4 regions of the Corynebacterium neomassiliense genome follow, and region 1 is predicted to be linked to each of the others. Evidence: riboswitches for the same ligand, from Rfam matches in the RefSeq annotation. Region 1 holds a riboswitch; each other region holds the start of a gene.
What was found. A riboswitch is a leader RNA that binds a small molecule or an ion and turns the genes downstream of it on or off. The one in region 1 is predicted to bind thiamine pyrophosphate.
Positions count from the first base shown of each region.

Region 2: another riboswitch for thiamine pyrophosphate. It lies ahead of thiO (glycine oxidase ThiO); the one in region 1 lies ahead of E0E18_RS04685 (TenA family protein).
Region 3: another riboswitch for thiamine pyrophosphate. It lies ahead of E0E18_RS01610 (bifunctional hydroxymethylpyrimidine kinase/phosphomethylpyrimidine kinase); the one in region 1 lies ahead of E0E18_RS04685 (TenA family protein).
Region 4: another riboswitch for thiamine pyrophosphate. It lies ahead of thiC (phosphomethylpyrimidine synthase ThiC); the one in region 1 lies ahead of E0E18_RS04685 (TenA family protein).

Region 1 covers NZ_LR131106.1:1,063,861-1,068,936, reverse strand. Annotated here, with positions in the region: gene rsmI (16S rRNA (cytidine(1402)-2'-O)-methyltransferase) at 1-134, shown strand, start outside; gene metG (methionine--tRNA ligase) at 153-2,039, shown strand; TPP riboswitch at 2,148-2,247, shown strand; gene E0E18_RS04685 (TenA family protein) at 2,235-3,107, shown strand; gene E0E18_RS04680 (TatD family hydrolase) at 3,118-3,954, shown strand; gene E0E18_RS04675 (resuscitation-promoting factor) at 4,061-5,076, shown strand, end outside.
Region 2 covers NZ_LR131106.1:99,357-104,432, reverse strand. Annotated here, with positions in the region: gene E0E18_RS00505 (DUF1648 domain-containing protein) at 1-100, shown strand, start outside; gene thiE (thiamine phosphate synthase) at 254-982, opposite strand; TPP riboswitch at 1,001-1,108, shown strand; gene thiO (glycine oxidase ThiO) at 1,101-2,357, shown strand; gene thiS (sulfur carrier protein ThiS) at 2,354-2,578, shown strand; gene E0E18_RS00485 (thiazole synthase) at 2,587-3,387, shown strand; gene moeB (molybdopterin-synthase adenylyltransferase MoeB) at 3,384-4,556, shown strand; gene E0E18_RS00475 (MFS transporter) at 4,598-5,076, opposite strand, start outside.
Region 3 covers NZ_LR131106.1:357,047-362,122, forward strand. Annotated here, with positions in the region: gene gndA (NADP-dependent phosphogluconate dehydrogenase) at 1-1,051, opposite strand, end outside; gene E0E18_RS01605 (PaaI family thioesterase) at 1,316-1,900, shown strand; gene E0E18_RS01610 (bifunctional hydroxymethylpyrimidine kinase/phosphomethylpyrimidine kinase) at 2,002-3,603, opposite strand; TPP riboswitch at 3,593-3,689, opposite strand; gene E0E18_RS01615 (NAD(P)/FAD-dependent oxidoreductase) at 3,867-5,076, opposite strand, start outside.
Region 4 covers NZ_LR131106.1:1,897,218-1,902,293, forward strand. Annotated here, with positions in the region: gene E0E18_RS08320 (heavy metal translocating P-type ATPase) at 1-1,712, opposite strand, end outside; gene cmtR (Cd(II)/Pb(II)-sensing metalloregulatory transcriptional regulator CmtR) at 1,709-2,086, opposite strand; gene thiC (phosphomethylpyrimidine synthase ThiC) at 2,080-3,963, opposite strand; TPP riboswitch at 3,962-4,071, opposite strand; gene E0E18_RS08335 (trans-sulfuration enzyme family protein) at 4,183-5,076, shown strand, end outside.

The sequences.
Region 1 (5,076 bases):
CCTCACTGGTGACGGTCGTGGAACAGAAGGTGGCGTCCGGGATGCGGCTGAAGGATGCCTGCCGGGAGGTGGCCGCCGGGCACGGGGCGTCCCGGCGGGAACTCTATGAGGCGGTGCTGGCCGCCCGGAGGTGATGTCTTATGCTGGGGAGCATGTCGAAACATGTCCTCACCTCCGTCGCCTGGCCGTACGCCAACGGACCCCGCCACATCGGACACGTCGCAGGCTTCGGCGTCCCCTCGGACGTGTTCGCCCGCTACCAGCGGATGCGTGGCAGTGACGTGCTGATGGTCTCAGGCACCGACGAGCACGGGACGCCCCTGCTGGTGCAGGCGGAGAAGGAAGGAGTGCCGGTCCAGGAGCTGGCAGACCGGTATAACCGCATCATCGTCGAGGATCTCGCCGGACTGGGCCTGTCCTACGACCTGTTCACCAGGACGACGACCAGGAACCACTACGCGGTCGTCCAGGAACTGTTCCGCGGGCTGAACGACAACGGGTACATGGTCAGGCAGACCACCACCGGGGCGATCGACCCCCGCACCGGCAGGACCCTTCCCGACCGTTTCATCGAGGGAACCTGTCCGATCTGCGGGGCACCCGACGCCCGCGGGGACCAGTGCGACAACTGCGGTAACCAGCTTGACCCGGTGGACCTGATCGACCCGCGCTCCAAGATCGACGGTGCGACCCCGGAATTTGTGGAGACCGAGCACTTCATGCTGGACCTTCCGGCGTTCGCCGGAGCCCTGGAAGAGTGGCTGAAGACGAGGACAGGTTGGCGTCCCAACGTCCTGAAGTTCTCCCTCAACCTGCTCAAGGACATGCGTCCCCGGGCGATGAGCCGAGACATTGACTGGGGAGTGCCGGTGCCGATCGAGGGCTGGCAGGACAACAGTGCCAAGAAGTTGTACGTGTGGTTCGACGCCGTCGTCGGCTACCTGTCCGCTTCGATCGAGTGGGCGTGGCGCACCGGAGACCCGGAGGCGTGGAAGAAGTGGTGGAGCGATCCCGAGGCCCTGTCCTACTACTTCATGGGCAAGGACAACATCACCTTCCACTCCCAGATCTGGCCTGCCGAGCTGCTCGGATATGCGGGCAAGGGTGACAAGGGCGGCGAGCCCGGTGAACTGGGGGTGCTCAACCTCCCCACCGAAGTCGTCTCCTCCGAGTTCCTGACCATGTCGGGGTCGAAGTTCTCCTCCTCCAAGGGAGTGGTGATCTACGTCCGTGACTTCCTCCGGGAGTTCGGACCGGACGCGCTGCGCTATTTCATCGCCGTCGCCGGGCCGGAGAACATGGACACCGACTTCACCTGGGACGAGTTCGTCCGCAGGGTGAACACCGAGCTGGCAAACGAGTGGGGCAACCTGGTCAGCCGTACCGTGTCGATGGCGGTGAAGAACTTCGGGGAGATCCCGACCCCGGGCGAGTTCACTGACGCGGACCGCGACCTGCTCGACGACGCGGCAGCGGCCTTCGACGTGGTCGGCGACAACATCGCCCATTCGCGGTTCAAGGCGGGCATTGCCGAGGCCATGCGCATAGTAGGCCGGGCCAACGGCTACCTTGCCGCGCAGGAGCCCTGGAAGCTGGCGAAGGATGACGACAGTCGCGAGCGGCTGGCCACGGTCCTGTACACGGCCCTTCAGGTTATCGCTGACGCCAATACACTGCTCACCCCCTACCTCCCCTTCTCCGCACAGCAGGTCTTCGAGACCCTGGGCGGTACCGGGGTCTGGGCGGCGCAGCCGAAGGTGGTCGAGGTCACCGACGATTCACCTCTCACCCCTGTGGGGGTCGGACTGCCCGAGGCAGGACGCGCCTACCCGGTGATCATGGGTGACTACACCGACCAGCAGGCCACCTGGGCACGCACGGACCTCACCCCGGGTACACCACTGGTGAAGCCGGTCCCGCTGTTCACCCGCCTCGACCCCGAGCTGGGGGTCACAGGCCCGGAGTGGGCGCGCATCAGCCCCGACGAGACCGCGGAAGAGGTCGCTGAAGGGGCCCCTGAGCAGGACACCGACAAGTAGACCGGGCCGACCGGGGTAGTCGCCGGTGACCGCACCGGTGACGCTGAAGGGGTAGGGGACGGCGGGGGTGCCCCGGGCCCGGGTGCCACCGGCATGACGGTATCCTCGACCGGTGACACGGGGTGTCCGGGACAGGCCCGGGCTGAGATGAGACCCGTCGAACCTGACCGGGTTCACACCCGCGGAGGAATTGTCATGGCAGATCACAGACCAGTTCATGCTGCAGAAGACACGTCGGCCGGGCGGGCCGCCACACCGGAACCGGACAGGCCGGGCAGCGGTGTCGGGGGAGGCACCAGGTTCAGCGACGTACTGAGGGCGGAGAACCGAACTACCTGGGAGACCGCGGTCACCCATCCGTTCGTGACCTCCCTGTTCGCCGGAACACTGCCGGACCGGGACCTGGCCGCCTATCTTGTCCAGGACTACCGTTTCGCTGACGGGTTCATGGCCCTGATCGGCGCGGCAGTAGCCACGGCGGACAACTACCCGTCCCGTCACCGTTTCGCCCGTTTCATCGGGGAGGTCGCGGGGGACGAGGACACGTACTTCCGGGAGGCGGTCGAGGAGCTCTCAGAGAGCTCGGCAGAGAGTTCGGCAGAGAGCTGGGCAGAGAACTCGGCAGGGTACTCTGCAGGTTCCGCGGACGGTGACGGTGTCCCGGACACGGAGGCCACCACCGGATTCAGGCAGCTCTTCGCGGACGCCGCGGCCTCAGGCAGCTACCCGGCCGTCATCGCGGTGATCCTGGTGTGCGAATGGCTGTACCTCGACTGGGCGACGCGCCCGGAGAACCGCGCGTACGGGACCGGTCCGGACGGATACCCTGCCAGGCCCGTCCACGCGGAATGGGTACGGCTGCACGACTACCCGGACTTCCATGAACTGGTCGCTTTCCTGCGCTCGGAGATGGACCGTGTCGGTGACCGGACACCGGAGGACGCCCGCAGTGCCAGAGAGTTCTTCGCCCGCACAGTGGACCTGGAGCTGCAGTTCTTCGACGGGCATGCGGACCGGGACCCCGGGCACGGGGGACACACCCGGGGGACGGGGAGGCCGCCCCGGTAGTCTGGGCCGCATGTCGAAGAAGCGTCCTTCCCCGGTCCCTCCTCAGCCGCTTCCCGAGCTCTTTGACGCGCACACGCACCTGGCGTCCTGCGGTGCGGTGACGGCGGCGCAGGTCAGGGAATTCATGGACAGGGCGTCGGCGGTCGGCGTCGGGCAGGTGTGCACGGTCGGCGACGACCTGGCGGAATCGGTCCTCGCACTGGAGGCGGCACACTCAGATGACAGGGTCTTCGCCGCCTGCGCGATCCACCCGACCCGGGCCCGGGAGCTTTTCACTGACGGAGTGCAGGAGAAGCTGAGGGAGCTGGTGTCGGACCCGCGGTGTGTCGCGGTGGGGGAGACGGGACTGGACACGTACTGGATCCGGCATGAACCGGAGCGCACCGCACCTCTGGACGTGCAGGTGGAGGCACTGCGCTGGCACATGGATCTGGCGGTGCAGAGCGGCCGGCCGCTGATGGTCCACAACCGGGAGGCTGACAGAGAACTCATGGACGTGCTCTCCGATGCTCCGGAAGGCCTGAAGGTCATGCTGCACTGCTTCTCCTCTCCGCTGGACATGGCACGGCGGGCGCTGGACCGTGGCTGCTGGCTCAGCTTCAGCGGCAACGTGACCTTCCGGAGAAACAGTGAACTGCGGGAGGTGGCGGCGTACTGTCCGGACGACCGCCTGCTCGTGGAGACCGATGCACCGTTCATGACACCCGAACCGTTCAGGGGTGCGCGTAACGAACCGGCGTACGTCGGCTACACCGCCAGATGTGTCGCCGAGGTGAGAAATGTGACTCCTGAGGCGCTCGGGGCGCAGGTGACGTCCAACGCCCGGGAACTGTACGACCTGGTGTGACCTGCGCTTCAGAAATCGGAAAAACACGTCCGAAAACTTTGCCGGATCGGGATTGTTACCGTATCGTGATCTGAGTCCAACATCACCGACGGAGGAAGATCACCGAGTGTCCCCGAAGAACAAGTCGACGCTGCACCGCATCAACCACACCAGTTCCGTCCCGTTGCGCGTCGCCACCGGCGGTATGCTCGCCACCCTCGTGGTCGGCGGTGCCGTCGTCGCCACCAACCACAAGGATGTCACCCTCGACGTCAACGGCCGGATCATCAAGGCCAGCACCGTCTCCGGTGACGTCCGGGAGATCCTGGACTCCGAGAAGGTCCGGTACTCCGACGCAGACCTCATCACCCCCGGGCTCGGGGAGTCCGTCTCCGACGGCTCGCGTGTCACCGTCCGCTCCGCACGGCAGGTCGCCCTTGTCGTCGACGGCCAGTCTAAGACCGTCGCGACAACCTCCACCACAGTCTCCGACCTGCTCAACGAGCTCGGCTATTCCGGAACGGCGACCACCGCCGGAGCGTCAGGAATTCCGCTCGACGGCATGGAACTGACCATCACCTCCCCGAAGAGCTTCACCCTCAACGACGGCAATCCCTGGGAGGCTCCCGCCCGCCTCACCATGGCCGCCCGCACCGTGGCCGACGTTCTCGAGATGAGGGGAACCCCGCTCGGCAAGGACGACGTTGTCACCCCGTCCGCGGACACTCCGGTGACCGAGGGAATGCACATCGACGTATCCCGGTTCACCTCCGAAGAGGTCACCGAGGAACAGCCGGTCGAACCTGCCGTGAGGGTCGAGGAGGACCCGGAGCTCGACCAGGGCACCGAACAGGTCATCTCCGAGGGCACCGTCGGCTCCGCCCGGGTCACCGTCAGAATCCAGAAGCTCAACGGTGTCGAGACGGCCCGGGATGTCCTCAGGAGTGAGGAGATCACCCCGGCTTCCGAGCGGGTCGTCCGTCGCGGTACCCGCGTCGCGCCCGTGGCGTCCTCGGCCTCCGCCCCGTCCGTCGCCGGTGGTTCAGTCTGGGACAGCCTGGCCCAGTGCGAGGCGGGCGGGAACTGGGCCACCAACACCGGCAACGGCTTCTCCGGCGGACTGCAGTTCACCCCGTCCACCTG
Region 2 (5,076 bases), 960 kb from region 1:
CCGTCGGGTCGTCGACGTCACCTGTTCAGACGCCGACCGCGCACTGTCCACCCTGAAGCACTACGGCGTCCCGGTCCGGGGAATCACTCAACCGCGGTAGCCGGCCTGTCCCCCATCACTGTCGCCAGTAGTGCCGGGAGGCGGAAGTCAGGTACCTGATTTCCGCGTCCCGGTACTACTGGCAGCGAGGGGAAGGCCGCGGTTCCTGCAGGGTCGGACGGGCAGCAGGCACCCGGCGCGACCCCTGCAGCGCTCACCACCCCAGCGTCGCCTTGAGCTCCACCGCCGCGGCCCGCGGATCGGCGGCCTCAGTCAGCGGACGCACCCCCACGGCGCGCACCGGGTGCCCCCCCGCCCCCGCCCCGGCCGCCGCCTGCACCTCCGGCAGTGTCTGCGCATTCACCCCGCCGATCGTGAACCACACCTTGTCCCGCTGCCACTGGTCCGGGGCCGAAGCCAGCATCTGCGCGGTCTCCGTCACCAGTGACAGCCCCGTCGCCGCCCGCCCCGGCTTCGTCGGGGTCTCCCAGAGCGGCCCGGTGCAGAAGTAGTCGAGCTCGGCGTCCTCCATCGCGGCGCGTGCCTGCGGCAGCGAGTGGGTGGACAGTCCCACCACCACGTCCGGGCCCAGGAGCGACCGCACCTGTGCGATAGTCAGATCGTCCTGGCCGACATGGAAGACATCCGCCCCCACCAGGGCGGCGATGTCCGCCCGATCATTGACCGCGAACATCTTCCCGTGTTCCTCCGCCACCGAAGCCAGGACCTCCAGGGCGGCGATCTCGTCGCAGGTGTCGATGGACTTGTCGCGCAGCTGCACGATGTCCACACCCCCGTCGTAGGCGGCATGCAGGAAGTCCCTCAGATCGCCTCGCCCCGCCCTCGCCGGGGTGCACAGGTACAACGACGCGGACCGCAGCTGGTCGAGGCGTCGGGAACGCAGGTCACGGTCGGGGGTGGCGCTGAATCGGGAGAGGCTCATGTGGTGGAATAGTAGCCGTAGGCGAACTACGGGAGCCCCTGCAGGGGCTGAGAGGACCGGAGCACCGGTCGACCGTCCACACCTGACGCGGATCATGCCGCCGGAGGAAAGGAAGCTGATGGACACATCCACGGGACCGGACACCGTCATCGTGGGAGCCGGGGTCGCCGGTCTCACCGCCGCCTGGAACCTGCACAAGGCAGGCCAGGCGGTCACGGTCGTGGACCCTGAACCCGGTATGGGCGCCAGCCGCGCCGCCGCGGGCATGATCGCCGCGGTGAGCGAGGTGATGTACCAGCACACGACGATGCGCACCCTGATGACCACGTCGGCCGCCATGTACCCCCCGCTCGTCGCGGAACTCACCGACCTGCTCGGGCACGATGTCGGCTTCCGGGACACCCCCACCCTCGACATCGGTGCACACCCTGGTGACAGGGACTATTTCTCCGACCTCGCCGAAGTCCAGCGGGCCGCCGGAATGACAGTGGAGCGCATCACCACCCGCCAGGCCAGGAGCCTGGAACCGGCACTGTCACCGACGATATCGGGGGCGTTCCTCGTCTCCGGGGACCACCAGATCAACCCCCGCCGCCTGGTCCCCTCGCTCATCGAGGCGTTGGAGACGTCCGCCGCCGCCGGGGGGCCGCCGTTCATCCTCCTGAGACGGCGGGCAGTCGAGGTGCTGCGCGCCGGTGAGGACGCCACCGGCGCTGTCACCGGGGTGCGCCTCGACGACGGTACCGTCATCACCGCCGGGACCACGTTGCTGTGCCCGGGCGTGTCCCTCGCCACGGTCGGAGGACTGCCGGAGGCCGACTGTGTGAAACTCCGGCCGGTGCACGGGGACATTCTCCGTGCCCGGTTGCGTCCGGGGCGTCCTCCCCTGCTGGAACGTACGGTACGGGGCATGGTCGACGGACGACCCGTCTACCTGGTCCCTCGCACCGACGGTGAGATCGTCATCGGAGCGACCGAGCGAGAGGACAGTTTCGACGGGGTCGTCCTCGAAGGCGCCTACCAGCTGCTGCGGGACGCACAGGTCCTCGTCCCCGGGGCAGCTGACCTCGAACTCACCGAAATCCTCGCCAGGGCACGCCCTGGCACCCCGGACGACCTGCCCTACATCGGCCGCCTCGACGGCGTCGACGGTCTGGTCATCTCCACCGGGTACTCACGCCACGGGATCCTGCTCGCCCCGCTCGGCGGCCACCTCGCCGCAGGCCTGGTACTCGGAACCGCACCGACTGAACAGGACGCCGGAATACTCGCCGCCACCGACCCCCGGAGAACTGCAGACCCTGCAGTTGTGGACTCTGCATCCGGGGACCCGTCGAACGGACACCGGACACCCCGGGAAAGGACAGCACCATGACCGCCCTGACCATCTCCGTCAACGGCCACGACCGCCGGTGGGCCGACGGAACCACTGTCGCCGACATCGTCGCCGACATCACCGGGCACGACCCGGAATCCGACCAGCTGGGCGTCGCCGTCGCCGTCGACGCTGCCGTCGTACCACGCAGCCGCTGGTCCACCACCGTGCCGGCGGCCGGCGCGGAAGTCGAGATCATCACCGCCATGCAGGGAGGCTAGACAGCCACATGTCACTGACCATCGGAACCACCACCCTCGAATCCAGACTCATCATGGGTACCGGGGGTGCGACGTCGATGACCGTACTCGAGGACGCCCTCGTCGCCTCCGGCACCGAGCTCACCACCGTCGCACTCCGACGGTTCAACCCCACCACCGGAACCTCACTGTTCGGCCTGCTCAACAAGCTGGGGATCGATGTCCTGCCGAACACCGCCGGCTGCTACACGGCACGGGACGCGTTGCTCACCGCCCGGCTGGGCCGTGAGGCCCTCGGCACTGACCGGGTGAAACTCGAGATCCTCTCCGACGACCGCACCCTCCTGCCCGACGTCATCGAACTGGTGGACGCCACCGAGCAGCTCACCGCGGACGGGTTCGAGGTGTACGCCTACACCTCCGACGATCCGGCCGTCGCCCGCTCACTGGAATCGGCCGGAGCAGTGGCGGTCATGCCGCTGGGAGCTCCGATCGGTACCGGGCTGGGCATTCTCAACCCCCACAACATCGAACTCATCTGTGCACGTGCGAACGTGCCCGTCATCCTCGACGCGGGAGTGGGCACCGCCTCGGACGCCGCGCTGGCCATGGAACTCGGCTGCGACGGTGTGCTGCTCGCCAGCGCCGTCACCCGCGCACAGGATCCCGCATCGATGGCCACCGCGATGAAACTCGCGGTGGAGGCCGGACGCCTGGCCCGCAACGCCGGCAGAATCCCGAGACGGTCATGGGCCGACGGCGCCCTGGCGTCCTCTCCCATGGACGGCCGCATCGACACCGGGAGCGGCAGGGAGGACGAGGCACTGTGAACCCGAAGTCCCTGCCGTTCGCACCGTTGGTCGACCCTGCCCCCGAGCTCACCCGGGACGAGCTCGTCCGGTACGCCCGTCACCTCACCCTCACCCAGATCGGTCCCGAGGGACAGCGTCGTCTGAAGAATGCGCGGGTGCTCGTCACCGGGGCCGGGGGTCTGGGATCCCCTGCCCTGCTCTACCTGGCCGCCGCCGGGGTGGGGACGATAGGGGTCATCGACGACGACACGGTCGACGTGTCGAACCTGCAACGTCAGGTCGTCCACGGCACCCCGGACATCGGCCGAGCCAAAGTGGAGTCCGCCGCGGACGCCGTCGCACGGGTCAACCCCCGCGTCACCGTGGAACAGCACCACACCCGACTGACCGCAGACAACGCCGTGGACATCATCGGGGCCTACGACCTGGTCATGGACGGGGCGGACAACTTCGCGACCCGCTACGTCGTCTCGGACGCCTGCACACTCACCGACACCCCGTGCGTGTGGGGTTCGATCCTCAGGTTCGACGGCAGGCTGTCTGTGTTCTGGAACGGTCCTGACCATGACGGCATCAGCTACCGGGACCTGCACCCCGACACTCCTGCTCCCGGTGAGGTACCCAGCTGCGCCGCCGGCGGGGTCGTCGGCTCGCTGCCGGGGACGGTGGGTGCACTGATGGTCACGGAGGCGGTGAAGCTGGTCACCGGAACCGGCACGCCGCTCTACGGACGACTGCTCATCCACGACGGACTCGCAATGACCTTCCGCGAGCTGAAGATCCTCCCCGACCCTGCGGCGCCCCCTGTCACCGCCGTGGACGACGGCACTGCCGCAGTCTGCGCGGCCGCGCCGCATCCGACCGTACGCCCGGCAGAACTGGGAGAGGTGCTGGACACCGGAGCTGCCCTCGTCGACGTCCGGGAACCCTGGGAGCGCGACATCGTCAGTATTCCCGGTGCCGTGGCCGTCCCCCTGGCTGACCTGATGAAACGGGGTGTCGACGCCCTTCCTGACCGGGCGCGTGGCAGGGACGTGGTGTTCTACTGCAAGTCCGGAGGCCGGTCCGGGCAGGCCATGGACGCAACGGCACCCTACTTCGCCGCAAGGGAGGAGAACGCCTCCCACCTTGACGGGGGAATTCTCGCCTGGGTCCACGACCTCCACCCGGAGCTTCCGACGTACTGAGGTTGCCGCCCAGTCACCGCCGCACAGTCACCGCCGCCCAGTCACTGCCGCACAGTCACTGTCTGAGCGTCCCTGCCCGCCCTCCAGCGGGTCATGGCCCGCCTGCTGACGAGGAGTCCGAGGACGCCGACGACCCACACCGCCCCCACGGCGACGAACCAGGCGTACCTGAAATCATCCCAGGTGTAGTCTCCGCTGTCGGAGGAGGCGTCGAGAATGAAACCGACCGCCTGGGACGCGACCATCGCGGCGACGAACCCCCCCATGTTCGACAGTCCCGTCGCAGTGGCGGTGAACCGCCGGTCAATTTCCTCACGGACAGTGTCGAAACCGAAGTTCGCCACCGGGCCCATGGCGGGCAGGATGATGTTCATCGCGATCACCGCGGCGAACCCTCGGGGGGCGTCGGGAAGAAAGAACACGACCCAGCTCAGTGCCACGACAACAGTGGCCCCCAGCGCGACGAAGGGCCGTCGCCGACCTGAGCGGGCGGAGATGATCCCCGCCAGCGGGCCGACCA
Region 3 (5,076 bases), 710 kb from region 1:
ATCCGGCACGGATCTCGTCGAACCCCTGGGCGTAGGCCACCAGTTTCGAGGCGTAGAGGGCCCGGCGGACATCTTCGACGAAATCGTCCCTGGACACGCCGAGCTCGGCGAGGGTGCTCAACTGACCCGACGGCAGGTTGCCGGTCGTGGCCTCACGCTGGTCACGGGCACCGGAGAGGGCACGTGCGAAGACCGCCTCACCGATTCCGGTGGTGGGGATGCCGAGATCGAGGGCGGCCTTGACCGTCCACCGTCCGGTACCCTTCTGGCCGGCGGAGTCGACGATGACGTCGATGAGCGGCTTCCCGGTCACGGCGTCCACCTGGGAGAGGACCTCCGCGGTAATCTCGATGAGGTAGGAGTCGAGGTCACCGGCGTTCCAGGTGCGGAAGATCGCTGCAATCTCGGCGGGTTCGATACCTGCGGCGTAGCGGAGCAGGTGGTAGGCCTCACCGATGACCTGCATGTCGGCGTACTCGATACCGTTGTGGACCATCTTCACGAAATGGCCCGCACCGTCCGGACCGATGTGGGTGCAGCAGGGGGTCCCGTCGACCTTGGCGGAGATGTCCTCCAGCAGCGGGCCGAGGGAACGGTAGGATTCCTCGGGGCCACCGGGCATGATGGCGGGTCCGTTGAGAGCACCCTCCTCCCCGCCGGAGATACCTGCGCCGACGAAGTGGAGGTTGCGTGCGGCCATCTCCGCCTCGCGCCGGATGGTGTCCGTGTACAGGGCGTTACCGCCGTCGATGATGATGTCGCCGGGCTCCATGGCGTCGGCGAGCTGGTTGATCACAGCGTCCGTGGCGGCACCCGCCTGCACCATGATCAGGGCGCGGCGGGGACGCTCCAGGGAGGCGACGAACTCCTCGACCGTCGCCGCGGGAAGGAAGGAACCGGTGGACCCGAACTCGGCCATGAAGGCGTCCGTCTTTGCGGTGGTGCGGTTGTAGACGGCGACGGTGTACCCGTGGTTGGCGAAGTTCCGGGCGATGTTCGAGCCCATCACTGCCAGGCCCACGACACCGATCTGTGCGGAGGAAACTGTCATGGTGACCCATAGTAGCGCCCGCACCCGCGAACCCGCCCGCCACGGCGCCGGGGTGTCTAGACTCACCAGGGACTGCACCGTCGACCATTCGCAGTCACCGGCAGTCACCGGGCAGTCACCGGCAGTCACCGGCAGTCACCGGCGCTGCACGGTGCATGAAGGACGGTGCACAGGTCAGCCGGCGAGGTTTCCGGCGGCGACAGACAGACCGCGACAGACAGACCGCGACAGACAGACGGCCAGAGGAGCAAGGAGTAGTCGACCATGACAGGATTCAACGGGGACGCCGCACAGCCGGGACAGACCGGGCAGGCACAGGACGCCACAGTGCAGGACGCCACAGTGCAGGACGCCACAGTGCAGGACGGTACGAAGGACGCCCTGACCAGAATGACCGGACTGCTGGCGAAGGTGAAGTCCGGTGGGCTCACGGAGGCGGAGACCGCCGAGCTGGCCGTGATTCTCGGTGGCAGGGTCGGGGGACTGGACTCCACCCTCGGCGTCCGCTACATCTCCTTCCTGCCGGAGATGGTGCTCGAGCTCACGGTCACCCGGGACCACGTCCAGCCCTGGGGGATCACCAACGGAGGGGTCTACGCCAGTCTCGGGGAATCAGCGGGGTCTTTCGCCGGATTCATCGCTGCGGGGGGACACTCCTCCGTCATGGGTGTGACCAACTCCACGAATTTCCTGCGGCCCTCTGTCCCCGGAGACGTCATCCGTTCGACCGCGCACGCGGTACACACCGGCCGGACGAGCCAGTTGTGGAGGATCGACCATGTCAACGCCACGAGCGGGAAACTGCTGGCGACCACGGAGCTGCGGACTGTCGTCGCACCGCGCAGGTGAGACCGGGTGGTGGGAGGACACCGAGCCCGGGTGAGTCAGATGCGGGGGTGAACCGTGTCCGGGGGTGGCTGACAGCCCCCGGGGGGGGACTGCTGCGACGTTCAGTGTCGGCGGGAAGCCTGGTCGAAGAACTCCAGTTCCCACCTGGAGGCGTCGAGGTAGGCGACGGCAGCCTCGGCCCGCGCTGCGGGACCGGCGTCCTCGAACGCCTTCTCCACCAGTGCCACAGCCTGTCGGACGCTGTCGGTGAAGTCGCTGCCGGAGTAGGTCTCCAGCCATGCCGAATAAGGGTTGTCCGCAGGTGAGTTGGCCGCGAGTTCCAGCCCGACCTCGGCGTACAACCAGTAGCAGGGCAGCACTGCGGCGGCGCCGACGACATGGTCACGGGTCCTGACACACCGCATGAGATGCGAGGTGTACGCCCCGGTCACGGGAGAGGGCAGGGCGGGGGCGCTGTCCCCGTTCCAGTTGCGGTGCAGTTCGGCCTCTTCCTCGAGACACTCCGCCGCGCCCTTCACCCAGAACAGTGCGGACTCCTGGTCCGGGGCGGACGCCGCCAATGAAGCCAGGGCGGGGGAGTACAGGGACAGGTAGACGGCGTCCTGCGCCAGGTAGAAGGAGAAGTCGTCCCGGTCCAGCGTCCCGCTGCCGAGATCGGTGATGAAGGGAAGGTCCGTGACGGACCTGTGGATGTGCGCCGACGCGTTCCACAGGGCCGCCGTCCACGGACCTGCAGCCGGAATACGCGGGGGTTTCCGGGTGGTGCCTGCACCGTCGAACTGGCCGGACAACAGATCCCCGGGCTTTTCCAGGGCTGCCGGCATATCCGGGACATGGTGCCAGGGGGTGGTGTCTGCGGCGGCGGCGAGCCGGCGCGACCGGTGGGTGTGGTCGACAGGGCCGTTTCCGGTGCCGACATGCAGGTCGTCGGCGTAGCGGATCGCCTCGGTCAGCCACCGGGTCGCCCAGGACAGTGCGGCTGCCACGGACTCTCCGGCGGCGAGGCGGGTGGTCAGGGCGGAGGACAGGGAACATCCGGTGCCGTGGGTGTTGTGGGTGGCGATGCGTGCCACCGGGACAGTGTGGACTTCACCGTCAGGGAAGACGACGGCGTTGTCCGCTCCACCGCCTGTCAGATGTCCGCCCTTGACTATCACGGTGGTACCGAGTTCAGCGGCGAGGTGGCGTCCCTGGTCCACGGCCTCCGGAAGCGTCGTGGCCTGCCCGGTCCCTGACAGCACCGCGAGCTCGGCGAGATTCGGTGTGATCACGTCCGCGAGGCGGCACAGTCCGACAAGAGCCTTCTCCCCGTCCGGGGTGAGCAGACGGTCACCACTGGTGGCCACCATCACAGGATCGACGACGAGCACCGGGACGGGGTGGGCACGCAGGTAGTCGGTGACCGTACGGGTGATCTCCGCGGTGCCGAGCATCCCCACCTTCACCGCGTCCACACGGACGTCGTCGAAGACGGCGTCCAGCTGGTCGGTGAGGAAGCCGGTGTCGGGGGTGTGGATGCTGCGTACCCCGTGGGTGTTCTGCGCCACCAGGGCGGTGACCACCGTCATCGCGAAGCCACCCGCTTCGCAGATGGCCTTGATGTCCGCCTGTACACCCGCACCGCCGGTGGGGTCGGTGCCTGCGACAGACAGGACCCTGGGGACGGAACCCTGCAGGGGGAGGACCGGGCGTGAAGATGTCATCTGACATTCCCTTCGCTAGTACGAACTAGAGCAGGTTCGACGGGTGTGATCTCAGCGTCATGGGCGACGCACCCCGTGTCACGGTGGACCATCCTACCCTGCAGGGCCTCCACCGGCGGCGGACACTCACGCCGTCCGGACCGGCTCCCCCCACCGGACGGTCGCGTTCCCGGCACGGCAGAAAAACCGGTGCCGTGGTCGTCGGGGACGACCACGGCACCGGGGCAGCTCAGACGGTCACGGGCACCGCCGGGCAGGGAATGTCAGTCGGTGGTGGGCCGGATGTCGCGGCCCTCCCCGACCTTGAGGTTGTCGCGGACCATGACGGAACGGATACCCTGCTCGTCCTCGAGTTCGCGCAGCCGACGCAGGATGTTGCGGCCGTGAAGCTGCTGGCGGGTCGCCACCAGGTTCCACCGGTTGGGCGACAGCGAGTTCAGCCCCCAGCTGTAGGCGGCGACGAAACGGTTACGGAAACCGACCAGGAACATCATGTGGACGGCGAGCCACATGAGCCAGCCCGGGAAGCCGGTGATCTCCCGGTCACCGATCTTCACCACGGCGTAGAACCGCGAGACGATGGCCATGGTGCCCTTGTCGTGGTAGCTGAACGCGGGACGGGAGGTGCGGCCTTCCTCGACCTCACCGCGGATGACGTCAGCGACGAACTGGCCACCCTGGATGGCGACCTGGGCCAGACCGGGCAGACGGTCGTGGCTCATCATGTCACCGACGACGAAGATCTCCTTGTGACCTTCGATGGTGAGGTCGTCACCGACGGGGACGCGGCCTGCACGGTCGGCGTCCACCCCGTCGATCTGCTCGGTGACCATCCTGCCCAGCGGGCTGGCGGCGACACCTGCGGACCAGATCTTGCAGTAGGAGCCGACAGTGGTCTCCTTCTCGGTCTTCATGCTCTTCCACGTCACGCCCTCGGCGTCGACGTTGGTGACCAGGGAGTCGGTGACGACCTCGACACCGAGCTTCTCCAGCTTCTTCTGGGCCTTCTTGCCGAGATTCTTGCCGAAGGGGGGCAGAACCTGGGGCGAACCGTCGACGAGGAGGATACGTGCAGAGTCGGTGTCGATGTCCCGGAACTCGTTGCGGAGGGTCCGGTGGGCCATTTCCGCGACCTGGCCGGCGAGCTCCACGCCGGTCGGACCGGCGCCGACGATGACGAAGGTCAGCAGGCGACGCTTCTCCTCGGGATCGGTGGTGATCTCCGCGCGCTCGAAGGCGCCGGTGATCCGCGCCCGGATCTCGAGTGCGTCGTCGATGCTCTTCATGCCCGGGGCGAACTCCGCGAAGTGGTCGTTGCCGAAGTAGGACTGTCCGGCACCGGCGGCGAGGATGAGCGAATCGTACTGGAGGACGACCTCACGGCCGCCCAGGTCACCGGTGACGGTCCGTGCGTCGACGTCGATCTCACGGACCTCGGCCTTGACGACCCGGGTGTTCTTCTGCTTCCGCAGG
Region 4 (5,076 bases), 830 kb from region 1:
GCCGCGGAGCCTCCCGCTCCCATGGCGATGCCGACTGTGGCTCCGGCCAGAGCCGGCGCGTCGTTGATTCCGTCACCGACCATGGCGGTCGGCGCCTCTGCGGACAGTTCGGCCACGGCGTCCGCCTTGTCCTGCGGCAGCTGTCCGGCGTGCACCTCGGTGATCCCCGCTTCGTCTGCCAGGGCCCTGGCTGTCTGTTCGTTGTCTCCGGTGAGCATCACAGTGCGTATTCCGCGGGCGTGCAGCAGTCGGACAGTTTCGGCCGCCTCCGGCCGAAGCTCGTCGCGGACCCCGACAAGTCCCGTGACCCGCCCGTCGAGCTCGACCACGACCACGGTCATGCCGGCCCCTGCCATCGCCTCGGCGTCCCCGGCCATCTCACCCGAACCGAGCCAGCGCCCGTTTCCGACCCTCACCCGGGAGCCCCCGACCCTGCCCGTCAGGCCGAGCCCGGCGTTCTCGACGATGTCACCGGCGACCGGGATGTCCGGCCCTGCCGCGGCGGTGACCGCCGGGGCGAGCGGGTGGGTACTGTCGGCTTCCACCGCGGCGGCGAGACTGAGGACCTCCGCCGGGGAGAATCCTTCGACCGTACGGACATCGACGACCACGGGCCTGTTCCGCGTGAGGGTTCCGGTCTTGTCCAGCGCCACGGTCCGGACGGTACCGAACCTCTCGAAAGCCTCCCCGGAGGTGATGACCACCCCGAAGGTGGACGCCGCACCGACGGCACTGATCACCGTCACCGGCACGGCGATGGCCAGTGCACAGGGGGACGCCGCGACCAGGACCACCAGTGCTCTCTCGATCCAGATTCCGGGATCTCCGACCAGGGACCCCACCACCGCGACCAGAGCGGCGACGACCAGGACGAGCGGGACCAGAGGACGGGCGACGGTGTCCGCCAGGCGTGCCCTGCGACCTTTCCTGGCGTGGGCCTGCTGCACGAGATCCACGATCCTGGTCAGTGAATTGTCCCGGCCGTCCGCCGTCGCGCGGATCCGCAGGGTCGCCGGCCCGTTGACCACGCCGGCGGTGACCTCGTCACCGGGTCCGACACCCACCGGGACGGACTCCCCCGTCACCGCGGAGGTGTCGACGGCGGACCTTCCCGCGACCACGACACCGTCGGTGGCCACGCGGTCGCCCGCCGCGACGACGAGCACATCGTCGACGCGGACGTCCGCGGCCGGTACGGTCACCACGGTCCGCCCTCTGACGACACGGACCGTGTCCGGGACCAGTGCGAGCAGGGCCCGCAGTTTCTCCTTCGCACCACCCATCGCCCGGTCCTCGAGCGCCTCTGACAGGGAGAACAGGAAGGCCAGTGCTGCTGCTTCACCGACGTGCCCGAGGGCCACGGCACCTGCCGCGGCAATTGTCATCAGCAGTCCCACACCCAGGTGACCGTGCACCAGTCGGCGCAGTGCCCCGGGAACGAAGGTGGACGCCCCCGCCAGCAGGGCGATCCACTGCAGTACCTGGGACGCCACGGTGAGGTCCGTGTGGCCGAGAAGGTACCCGCAGACCAGCGCAACGGCACTGACCGCGGACGGCGCCAGGTCGGGGTCCCTCCACCACGCGGGCCGGTTGCCGTCAGGGGCAGGCGCCCCGGCGGTACCGGTGACGCCGGCAGTACCGGCACTACCGGCAGGGCCTCCGGTGTCCTTCTCTCCACCGCAGTCGTCTGCCCCGCAGCATTCCGCGCTCATGCCGGGGCCCCGTCCGAGGGGGTGCAGTCGGCGCAGCAGCCGGGCACGTCACACTCGTCGCTGAGGCATGCGGGCTCACCGTCGTCGACGGCGAGGACGACGTCGACGAGTGCGTTGAGGGCGGAGCTCAGGTGGGGATCAGCGATCTCGTACCGGGTCCGCCGTCCTTCCGGGACGGCGACGATGATCCCGCAACCGCGCAGGCAGGCGAGGTGGTTCGAGACATTGGTCCGCGTCAGGTCGAGGTCCCGTGAGAGCTGGGCCGGGTATCCGGGCTGTTCCAGCAGGCTCAGCAGGATCCGTGACCGCGTGGGGTCAGCCATGGCCCGTCCCAGACGGTTCATCACGTCCAGACGGGAAGAAATAGTCAGCATTCGCTGACTATACAGCGCATGCTGACCAATTGGCAACGGTCACTCCGGCCCGGAGACGTGGGGTCCGGAAGACGGACCGGGACGGCGGCCCCGCGGCGTCCTCCCCCGGTCTGCTGCCCGCACACGGCAGCGGCCTCTTCCTCCCCCGCCCCGTAGGTGTCACGGATATCCTGCGAGATCCGCATGGAGCAGAATTTCGGCCCGCACATCGAGCAGAAGCGGGCGTTCTTCGCAGGCTCCGCCGGAAGGGTCTCGTCATGGAACTCCCTGGCCGTGACCGGGTCCAGACCCAGCGCAAACTGGTCGTTCCAACGGAACTCGAACCGCGCCTTCGACAGGGCGTCATCGCGCACCCGCGCACCGGGGTGACCTTTGGCGATGTCCGCCGCGTGGGCGGCGATACGGTAGGTGATCACCCCGGTCTTCACGTCATCCCTGTCCGGCAGTCCCAGATGCTCCTTCGGGGTGACGTAGCAGAGCATGGCGGTGCCGTACCTGGCGATCTCCGTCGCACCGATCGCCGAGGTGATGTGGTCATAGCCCGGCGCGATGTCGGTGACCAGCGGCCCGAGAGTGTAGAACGGGGCGCCCTGGCACAGTCGCTGCTGCCGTTCGACATTCTCACGGACCATGTGGAGCGGGACATGACCGGGACCCTCCACCATCACCTGGACATCGTGGTCCCGGGCGCGCCCGGTGAGCTCGGCGAGAGTGTCAAGTTCGGCGAACTGGGCGGCGTCGTTGGCGTCCGCGGTAGACCCCGGGCGCAGCCCGTCGCCGAGGGAGAAGGTGACGTCGTAGGCGGCGAAGATCTCGCACAGTTCGTCGAAGTGCGTGTACAGGAAGTTCTCCCGTCGGTGGGCCAGACACCACCCCGCCATCACGGAACCTCCCCGGGAGACGATCCCGGTGACCCTGCCCGCGGTCAACGGCACGTACCGCGCCAGCACCCCGGCGTGGACGGTCATGTAGTCCACCCCCTGCTCGCACTGCTCGATGACCGTGTCCCGGTAGATTTCCCAGCTCAGTGCGGTGGCGTCCCCGCCGACCTTCTCCAACGCCTGGTACACCGGCACTGTACCCACCGGGATCGGGGAATTGCGCAGGATCCACTCCCTGGTGGTGTGGATGTCGTCACCGGTGGACAGGTCCATGAGCGTGTCCGCACCCCACCGGGCGGCCCACTCCAGCTTGGCGACCTCGTCACGGATCGAACTGGTCACCGCCGAGTTTCCGATGTTCGCGTTGACCTTCACCAGGAACGCGCGGCCGATGATCATCGGCTCCGACTCCGGATGGTTGACGTTGGCGGGGAGAACGGCCCGGCCGGCCGCCAGTTCGGAGCGGACCAGTTCGACGTCGCAGTTCTCGCGCAGCGCGACGAACCGCATCTCCGGGGTGATGATCCCCTGCCTGGCGTAGTGCATCTGTGTGACGGTGCGGCCCGGCCGCGCCCGGCGCGGCTCCGGGACCCGCCCCTTCCACTGCTGCGACGGAGAGCCCCGCCGCACCGCCGAACGCCCGTCGTCGCTGAGGCGGTGTCCCCGGCATTCATAGGTCTCCGTGTCCTGCCGCGCGCTGATCCATCCGGAACGCCACGGGTCGAGACCCTCCTCGGGTACGCTGCCGGGGCCCATGGTCCGGTAGACGCGGACGGGTTCATTCGGGGTGCCGTCCGGTGACGGGTCCAGGTGGATCTCCGTCACCGGGACGCGGATGCCGTGGTCGGCGTCCTCCACCAGTCCGGGACGGTGGGAGGGGTGCTGTTCCCTGCAGGGCACGTACCCGGTCTCCGCTCTCTCCCCCGGGTCCGTCGACTGCGGCGTGCCCGCCGGATCAGCGGCAGTGCCCTGCCTGTGGACATATGTGTCAGCCATGGCTGAGTTCCTCACTTCCTACGCCGGTGTCAACCGGATCAGGTTCTACGGTCCCGGACACGTCAGTCCGGTCTCAGCCCCTTTCCCGGGGCACCCGTGTGGTCACACAACGTGTAGCACGCAGGACTGTTGGAGAGCAAAATCACATCACCCCGGACAGGGTTTTCCCGCTGATCAGATACCTGGACCGTGCAGGTGGGAGGGCACTACCATGGCCCCATGACAGAACGCCCCAGCAAAAAACACCCCCGTTCCCTGTCTTTCGAGACGCAGAGCGTGCACGCCGGCAACTCGGTCGACCCCGGTACCGGGGCGATCCGTACACCACTGGTCCTGGCGAACTCCTACGCTCTGCCGGAGGACCCCTCGGAGGTGTCCTGGTCCGGTACCGAAGTCCCGCTGTACACCCGCAACTCCGGTGTCAACCAGATCGCCCTGCAGAAGAAGCTCGCGGTACTCGAGGGCGGGGAGGACGCCGTCGTCCTCGCCTCCGGTGTGGCGGCCCTGCACTCGGTGTTCTTCTCCTTCCTGCGCTCCGGCGACCACATCGTCGTCGCCGACGTGACCTATGAGGCCACCTGGCGGTTGTTCGCCGAGATCCTGCCACAGAAGTACGGGATCAGAGCCACGTTCGTCGACGCCTCCGACCTTTCCGCGGTGGAGGCGGCGGTCACCCCGGAGACAAAGCTCATCCATGTCGAGACGATCGGCAACCCGACCACGAAAGTCACCGACATCCGGGCGGTCGCGGACATCGCCCACCGCTCCGGTGCCCTGCTGAGCGTGGACTCCACCTTCACCCCGCCACCGTTGTACCGGCCGTTGGCCGACGGCGCGGACCTGGTGGTCCACTCGCTGACGAAGTACATCAACGGGCACGGGGACGCCATGGGCGGCGCCGTCATCGGTGCCCGGGAGCTGATCGACCGGATCAAGGCCGATGCGATGGTCGACGTCGGCGGCGTGATCTCGCCCACCAATGCGTGGCTGATCATGCGGGGTTCGGTCACCCTGCCGCTGCGGATCAGGCAGCATGTGGCCTCTGCCGCCCGGATCGCCGAGTTCCTGGAGGCCGATCCCCGCATCGCCTATGTCGCCTACCCGGGACTGGAG